Regions from separate parts of the Janthinobacterium glycogeni genome, predicted to be linked through region 1. Evidence: predicted binding sites of a transcription regulator. Region 1 holds the regulator's gene; the other holds the start of a gene.
What was found. The regulator FNR, encoded in region 1, switches genes on or off when oxygen is low (the NO sensors DNR and NnrR bind a similar motif). The targets are predictions, from matches to a motif close to TTGATNNNNATCAA.
Positions count from the first base shown of each region.

Region 2: ACQ4W4_RS26510 (universal stress protein) is a predicted target of FNR. The motif match lies at 2,071-2,084, and genes of this name have one in related genera.

Region 1 covers NZ_JBNYXP010000006.1:376,635-380,900, forward strand. The annotation lists gene ACQ4W4_RS16820 (response regulator) at 1-1,039, opposite strand, end outside; gene fnr (fumarate/nitrate reduction transcriptional regulator Fnr) at 1,279-2,037, shown strand; gene ACQ4W4_RS16830 (FixH family protein) at 2,175-2,699, opposite strand; gene ccoG (cytochrome c oxidase accessory protein CcoG) at 2,799-4,181, opposite strand; gene ccoP (cytochrome-c oxidase, cbb3-type subunit III) at 4,186-4,266, opposite strand, start outside.
Region 2 covers NZ_JBNYXP010000020.1:670-4,935, forward strand. The annotation lists gene ACQ4W4_RS26500 (enoyl-CoA hydratase) at 1-622, opposite strand, end outside; gene ACQ4W4_RS26505 (MFS transporter) at 808-2,001, shown strand; gene ACQ4W4_RS26510 (universal stress protein) at 2,139-2,576, shown strand; gene mltA (murein transglycosylase A) at 2,617-3,885, opposite strand; gene ACQ4W4_RS26520 (hypothetical protein) at 3,896-4,042, shown strand; gene apaG (Co2+/Mg2+ efflux facilitator ApaG/CorD) at 4,066-4,266, opposite strand, start outside.

The sequences.
Region 1 (4,266 bases):
CTTCCGTCAGTTCGCCGATTTCGTCGCGCTGCAGCACCGGTACGGGCGTGAAGCGGCTGCCGCTGGTGCGCAGCGCCTGCAGGGTGTCGCGCAGGCGCACCAGCGGCGAGAGCAGGCGCACGGTGACCCAGCCCAGCACGGCTGCGGCCAGCAGCGAGGCGAGTATGCTCCACAGCACCAGACGGTACAGCACGCCGTCGAACGGTTCGAAGGCGTCGTCGAGGGGCAGCGAGGCGGCCAGCAGCCAGTTCACCGATTTCAGGCGCTTGAAGCTGTTGACGGCCGTGATGCCGCGGCTGTTGGTGCTGACCATGCTGCCTTCGCCATCCATCTTCAGCAGCTGCGTGGTCGTCAGGTTGGCGTTCGGCTGGCGCGGCTGCAGCAAGCGGCTGGTATCGGGATGCAGCACGTAGCGCGGCACGGCGCCGCGCGTGAGGATGAAATAATAGCCGCTCTTGCCGATCTTTTCCGAGCGCAGGCGTCCCAGCAGGTTGTCCTTGTACAGGCGCAGCACGCCGATCACCACGCCGGCCACCTGGCCATCGGCGGCCAGCACGGGCGCGGCCATCTGCACGATGGGCATGCCGCTCGATTTGCCCAGCATCGGCTCGGTGATCATGGGCTGGCGCGTGCGCAGCACGGTCTGGAAATACTCGCGCTCGGCGACGTTGATGCCGGCGCGCCCCGCCACTTCCGGCATGTCGGCCACGACGGCGCCGTGCGCGTCGAGCACCAGCACGTCGTCGAACAGCACCAGCATCGAGCGGCGCGAATAGTAGTCGCGCAATTGGGCGGGCTGGGCGATCAGTTCCGGCGGCTGCTGCCGGGCCGTCAGGGTGACGATCTGCAGCAGCATGGCCAGCTTGTCGTCGAGTTCGGCGGCGGTGCGGGTGATCAGCGACGACTGCTGACTCAGCAGTACCCGGGTGAAGTCGGCGCGCATGTGCTGCACCTGGATCATGGTGACCAGCGCGATCATGGCGATCGAGGTCAGGCTGGTGGCCAGCGCGACTTTTGCTTTGATGCCGAGAGGCTTCATGATTTCCTTTTCAGTACCGGGCGGCACAGGCGGCAGATAATGCTGTCAGGAATTTTCCTATCAATACCCCAGCTTAGCAAGCGCCGCCACGCAAATTGCCCTCTCCGCATGGGCTTTTGACGATGTTGCCATATAATTAAAGGCTGGACGTGGTTTATTCGCCGAAATTGCGGTGAAATTGGCACACGGCAACCCTGTATGCAGTAAACTTCTTATTGCATTTTCTAAAAGGTACCGACATGACTGAAGCGCTCCTTACTCCGACCTTGCCCACAGTGACCGTGGAAGCGTTGCGTGCGCGATGCTCGACCTGCAGCATGCATCAATTGTGCCTGCCGATGGGCCTCGATGTGGGCGACATGGACAGGCTCGACCAGATCATCGGCCGCCGGCGCAAGATCGTGCGCGGCGCTTCGCTGTTCCGCATCGGCGACTCGTTCCAGAATCTGTATGCGATCCGCCTGGGGCACTTCAAGACCTACCAGATCAATCCTGGCGGCGAAGAGCAGGTGACGGGTTTCCAGATGGCCGGCGAACTGCTGGGCATGGACGCCATCAGCGCCGACCGCCACCACTGTAATGCGGTGGCGCTGGAAGACAGCGAAGTGTGTGAAATCCCGTTTTCCAGCCTGGAACAATTGCTGGGCAATATGCCGACCCTGCTGCGCCATTTCCATCGCATGATGAGCCAGGAAATCACACGCGAGCAAAGTGTCATGCTGTTGCTGGGCAACATGCAGGCGACGCAGCGTTTTGCCGCCTTTATCGTCAACCTGGCGTCGCGCTATGAAGCGCGCGGCTATTCGGCCAGCAAATTTCAACTGCGCATGTCGCGCGAGGAAATCGGCAACTACCTGGGCCTGACCATCGAAAGCGTCAGCCGTTTATTGTCGAAATTCAAGAAGGAAGGCTGGCTGCGCGTCTCCAACCGCGAGATCGAGATCCTGCAGCCGGCCAAGTTGAAGGCTATTACGGCCGGCACGGACGTCTGCAAATAACAGCACCGTCAAAACCTACTGCGCGTCGCGCTTTGCGGCCTGCGATGCTCGCTGGCTCGGCGCCCCCGTGCATAGCACAGCTGTGCTTCTCAGCCACAAATCACTGCCGCTCGCTACGGTTTTCCCGGCACTGTACGTTATAGTTCCTCATCGGCATGCAGCGCGATGCTGCGTTGCAGCGGCCAGGTCCAGATGCCCGACAGGCGCCACTCGCGTTTGTCGTTTTCCACCAGCACCTGCCAGCGGCTGCGCTCGAGCATCGGCAGCGCCACGGAAAAATTGCCGGCCGCATCGGGCTGCACCAGCAGCTTGATATCCTTTTCCGGCAGGGTCGCATGCGCCAGGTGCAGCAGCAAAGGCTTCTGGTACGCCTTGCCGAAGCTGTGCACGGAACCGCTGAGGCGCGCTGCAGCGACGTCATATGACAGGGTCGTATCCATGGCCAGGTCGCTGGCGATCGTGTCGCGCTTCAAATCCTGGTTGATCGCCTTGCCCTGCTTGTAATAGTCGCCCACCACCAGCGCGTCGGGCTGCGTAAACGCGATATAGCCCATGAAGCTGCCGACGACCACGGACAGGCCGGGACCGATCATCAGCAGCCATGGCCAGCGATGCTTGTACCACGGTGCAACGGGAGGTTGCAGTTTCAGACTGTCGGACATGGTATTTCTCCTGTGTAAACGGCCAGTCCCCATGCGGGGACTGACCTTCCTGCAACTTCGTGGCGGCGAGGGCAGCCGGTCCCCGTCCGCCTTTCCTTGTTAACGTGGCACGATGAAGACCGCGCTTTCACGCACATGCAGCGACGGGTCGTCCAGCGAGTGCAATTCGATCGCAATCTTGTTCGAGCCCTTTTCGCCGACGCCGTGCGGCACGCGCAGGCGGATCGGCCAGCCCAGCGTTTCCGTCGGCTGCAAGGTCACTTCTTCGCGCGTCAGCAAGGTCAGGCCCGGCAAGCCGGAAGCGCTGATTTTGAAATGCTGGCTTTGCTCGGAGGTGTTCATGATCTGCAGACGATAGACGTTTTCGATCATGCCGTCTTCCACTTCGCGTCCCATCGAACCGCGGTCGCGGATCACGTCCATTTTCAGCGGCGTGCGCAGCGCCAGCGAAGTACACACGGCGATGATGATCAGGGCCAGGATGGACGTGTAGATCAGCACGCGCGGGCGCATGGCGCGCTGGCGGATCTGCTTCGAATTGAAGTTGTTTTCCATCGCATGGTCGGTGCTGTAGCGTATCAGCCCCCGTGGCCGCTCGACCTTGTCCATCACGCTGTTGCAGGCATCGACGCAGGCGGCGCAGCCGATGCATTCATACTGCAGGCCGTTGCGGATATCGATACCGGTCGGACACACCTGTACGCACAAGGTGCAATCGATGCAGTCGCCCAGCTTGTCGTTGTTGCCGGCCTTCTTGCTCATGGCGCCGCGTGGTTCGCCGCGCTTGGCATCGTAGGTGATGATCAGGGTGTCCTGGTCGAACATGGCGCTCTGGAAGCGCGCGTAGGGGCACATGTATTTGCACACCTGCTCGCGCAGCCAGCCCGCGTTGCCGTAGGTTGCCAGGCTGTAGAACAAGACCCAGAACCATTCCCAGGGACCGAAATTGAGGGTGGTCACCTCGCGCGCCAGTTCCTTGATCGGCGTGAAGTAGCCGACAAAGGTAAAGCCCGTCCACAGGGCGATGGCGCCCCATACCAGGTGCTTGGCCGTCTTCTTGAACGCCTTGCGCACGGAGGGGCCCTGCTTGTCGAGGGCCATGCGCGCGCTGCGCGTGCCCTCGATGCGGCGTTCGACCCACAGGAAGATTTCCGTGTATACCGTTTGCGGGCAAGAGAACCCGCACCACACCCGCCCGGCAATGGCCGTGACGAGGAACAACAAATACGCACAGATGATCAGCAGGGCCGCCAGATAGATGAAATCCTGGGGCCACAGCACGACGCCGAAAATGTAGAACTTGCGCGTGGTCAAATCGAACAGCAGGGCTTGCCTGCCATTCCAGGTCAACCACGGCAAGCCGTAGAACGCGAGCTGGGTAAGCCATACGCATACCCATCGCCAGGTAGCGTAGCGTCCTTTGGCCTCGCGAGGGTAGATTTGCTCGCGGGCCGCATACATCTTGATGACTTGAGGTTCCATTACATCATTTCACGGGCGTCTGGGGATTCGACAGGCTCCAGACATACGCCGACAGCACGTGTACCTTGGATTCGCCGAGGAAGTC
Region 2 (4,266 bases), on a different contig from region 1:
TCATCATGGCAACCGAGGTCGGCATGGCGGCGATGGTCCTGGCGGCAGCCAGGGTTTCTTCCAACAATTTATCGGCGGGGACCACGCGCGATACCAGGCCGATGCGTTCCGCTTCCAGCGCATCGATGGTGCGCGCCGTCAACAGCAGATCCATGGCCTTGGCCTTGCCGATGGCGCGCGGCAAGCGCTGCGTACCGCCCGCGCCTGGCGTGACGCCAACCTTGATTTCCGGCTGGCCGAATTTGGCGCTGTCGGCGGCGATCAGGAAATCGCACATCATGGCCAGTTCGCAACCGCCACCAAGCGCATAGCCCGCCACTGCGCCCACCACGGGCTTGCGCACGCGCAAGATATGCTCCCAGTTGCGGCTGATGTAGCCCTGGGTAAAGGTATCGGGATACGTGTAATCGGCCATGGCGGCGATGTCGGCGCCGGCGGCAAAGGCTTTTTCGCTGCCCGTGAGCACGATACAGCCGATATTCTCGTCGGCGTCGAACTTCAGCAGAGCGTCGCCCAGCTCATTCATCATGTTGTCGTTCAAGGCGTTCAAGGCCTTGGGGCGGTTCAGGCGGATGACCGCCACTTTGTCCTGGATGTCGATGATCAGGTCTTCGTATTGCATAGTGTCTCCTCTCGATGAACGGTGCAACGATTGTAGCGGCTAACGGCAGCGGCGCGGCAGGTGCGCTGCTATTATTGTGAGCCTGATCATTTTTTATCGAGCAGCGTATTTTCTCCTCCCTCATCCAGTACTGTGCCCGCTACCTGCGCGGCGATGGCAGCGCCGCCAGCGTCAATTTTCGCCGCCTGTGGTTCAGCAACGGCCTCAATTGCTTCGGCGCCCAGATCACCTCGCTGGCCCTGCCCCTGTGCGCGGTGCTGTTATTGCATGCGACGCCGGAGCAGATGGGCGTGCTGGTCGCCTTGCAGGCGCTGCCGTTCGCCCTCTTCGGTTTGCCTGTCGGCGTGTTGCTGGACCGGCGCAGCAAGCACCCGATCATGCTGTTCAGCGAAAGCATGTCGGGCCTGGCCCTGGCCAGCGTGGCCGTGGCCTACTGGTGCGGCGTGCTGTCGATGCCGTGGTTATATATAGTGGGGTTCATCATCGGCACGGGCTTTGTCGTCGGCGGCGGCGCCGAGCAGGTATTTCTGACTTTCCTGGTGGGCCGCGATGGCTTGATCGATGCGCAATCGAAATTTGCCGCCACGGAATCGGCGTCGCGCCTGATCGGTCCCGGCCTGGCCGGCGTGCTGGTGCAAGTGCTGTCGGCGCCCGTCGCCATCCTGTGCACGGCGTGCGGCTATCTGATTTCCGTCTTCAACTTGCGTGCCATGAGCGTGCGCGACCCGCGACCGGCCCCCTCCGACAAGCACGCCTTGCGCGACATCGCCGACGGCCTGCTGTTCGTGTGGCGCGAACCGCTGCTGCGCGCGCTGGCCTGGGGCGCCGGCATCTGGCACTTCCTGTTTTATGCCAGCATGGCCTTGACGGTGCTGTTCGCCACGCGCGACCTGGGCATGAGCCCTGGCGTGCTGGGCATGACGCAGATGCTGGGTGGCGCCGGCGTGCTGCTCAGCGCCTTCATCGTCAAGCCGCTGACGGAGCGCTATGGCGCCGGCCGCACCATCCTGATCGGCCTGGCATCGACCTCGCTCTGTTTTGCCCTGACACCGACGATCCCGGCAGCACTGTTCGGCAGCGCGGCCGCCAGCGCCGTGGCGTATGCCATATTGATGTTCTTTTTCGATTGCGGCGTGATGCTGTTCTTTATTCCTTACCTGGGCTTGCGCCAGAAGGTCACGCCCGATCCCATGCTGGGCCGCATGACGTCGACCATGCGCTTCCTGACGGTGGCGACCGCGCCGCTGGGCGCGCTGGCCGCCGGTTGGATAGCGGAACATTTTGGCGTGCGCAATGGCCTGGCCTGCATCGCGGCAGGCAGCATTGTGTTGACGGTCGCCATGGTATGGGGCACGCCGCTGCGTAGCGTGCGCACCTGAAGCGATGAACGGGCATACACTGGTGAAAGATTGCTTTGGCGACACTATTCATGCCAAAGCCTGTGAGGTTTGATTTATATCAAGGTTTTAATTGATGTAAATCCATAAGCTGTCTTACATCACTTGAGGAGCACGCTATGTTTAACACCATCTTATTTCCCACCGACGGCTCGCCGTTGTCCGACAAAGCCGCCGAGACCGCCCTCGCCTTCGCCCAACTGAACAAGGCCAAGCTGGTCGCCATCAGCGTGGTGCAGCCCTTCCCGTTCTCGCCGATGGCCGACGGCGGCATCGTGCTCGACGCCAGCCTGTATGAACAGCAGATGCAGGAAGCGTCGCAACGCGCCATCGACAAGATCGGCGCAGCGGCGCGCGCCGCCGGCGTGCCTTTCGAAGGCGTGGTGGCAGTGTCACCGAGCCCGCACGATGAAATCGTCAATGCGGCGCAAACCCACCATTGCGACATCATCCTGATGGCCTCGCATGGCCGCAAGGGCTTGAACAAGTTGTTCGTGGGCAGCGAAACGCAAAAAGTGCTGGCTCATACTCACCTGCCAGTCATGGTCCTGCGCTAACCTTGCGCTAGCGCAATCCCCGCCCGGCGCCGCGAGAAACTCAGCGCGCCGGCGCCTGCTTCGGCAGCAATACCCACACGGCGCCGCTCTGCTTCATGCGGCCCGCATTCTCGGCCGCTTCCGCGCCAAAGCCAAAGAAATAATCGACCCGGATCGGCCCGCGAATGGCGCCGCCCGTATCCTGCGCCATCACCAGGCGCTGCATGGGAATTTCGCTGTTGGCTTGCGTGGTGGACAGGAACACGGGCGCGCCGAGCGGCAGGAAGCGCGAATCGATGGCCACCGAGCGCTGCGGCGTCAGCGGCACGCCCAGCGCCCCCTTCGGCCCCACTTTCGGATCGGGCAGGCGCTCTTCCTTGAAGAACACATAGCTCGGATTGGCGTTGAACAGTTCATCCTTGCGCGTGGGATGGCCGGCGATCCACGCCTTGATGCCTTGCGCGGACGCCTGGCTCAACGTCAGCTCGCCCTTGTCGACCAGGTAGCGGCCGATCGATTTATACGGATGACCATTCTGATCCGCGTACGCCACGCGTACGGTTTCCTGCGTATCGGTCAGCTGCACGCGCCCGGAACCCTGCACTTGCAGGAAGAACGCCTCGACTTCGTCATCCACCCACAGCAATTCCTTGCCCGTGACGGACGTGGCGCGCTCGATGTCGGCGCGGGTCGCGTACGGTATCACCTTCTTGCCGACCAGCTTGCCCCGCAAGCGCATATTCTTCAGTTCCGGATACACGCCGGCCAGGTCGACCGAGACCAGATCGTCGGGCACCTTGTACAGCGGTGTCTGGTACGGGCCGCCGCGCTTGCGCGCGCCGTGCAACAGCGGCTCGTAATAGCCGGTGACGAGGCCCGTGCTGACGCCATCGGCGGTGACGACTTGATTGGGCACAAAGAAGGTCTCGAAAAACAGGCGAATGGCCTTGTCGCTGTCGGCATTGACCTGGCGCGCGATCGTGCACGATTCCTTCCAGTCCGGACGCTTCACCAGCACGCCGCACGAAGCCATGAAGGCGGGCCAGGCGGCGCGCATGTCGTCGCGGGCCCAGCCGGGCAAGGCGGCAAACTTGGCGGGCACGAAAGTAGGAGCAGCCACATCCGTGGCCTCCTTGGCGTCGGCCGGCTTGGCCGGCACTGGCTTGACGACGGTCGGCGCGATGGGCGGCGCCTTGCCGCCGGCGGCGGTCGGTGGCGCGGATGGCGTGGTACAGGCGGAAAGCGCAAGCGCGACGACGCCGATGGAAACGGGTAGACTACCGCGTGTCAACAGACGGCGGGTAAATACTAAGCTGCGGGTAAATAACATAGGGGTGCGTATGTGGATCTTGATGATAGAGGCGCTGGTGGCGTTCTTCTTGCTGGCATTTATAGTCTGGTGGACCATGTATTCGGGTAAAAAACCCGCACCGCCGGCACGCAAGCAGCTCGGCGAAGAACAGGACAGCACCGAAAAACTGAAATAAGGGGGCAAGCCCCCGGCGTTGCGTCAATGCAGCGTGCGCGGCACCGACAGCACGAACTCGGGAATCAAAGCTTCAAACTGATGGCCGTCTTCGGCCACGCAAAAGTATTCGCCGCGCATCGAGCCTTGCGGCGTACCCAGCATGGTGCCGCTTGTGTATTCGAACTGTTCGCCCGGCTGCAGCAGCGGCTGGTGGCCGACGGCGCCCAGACCGCGCACCTCTTC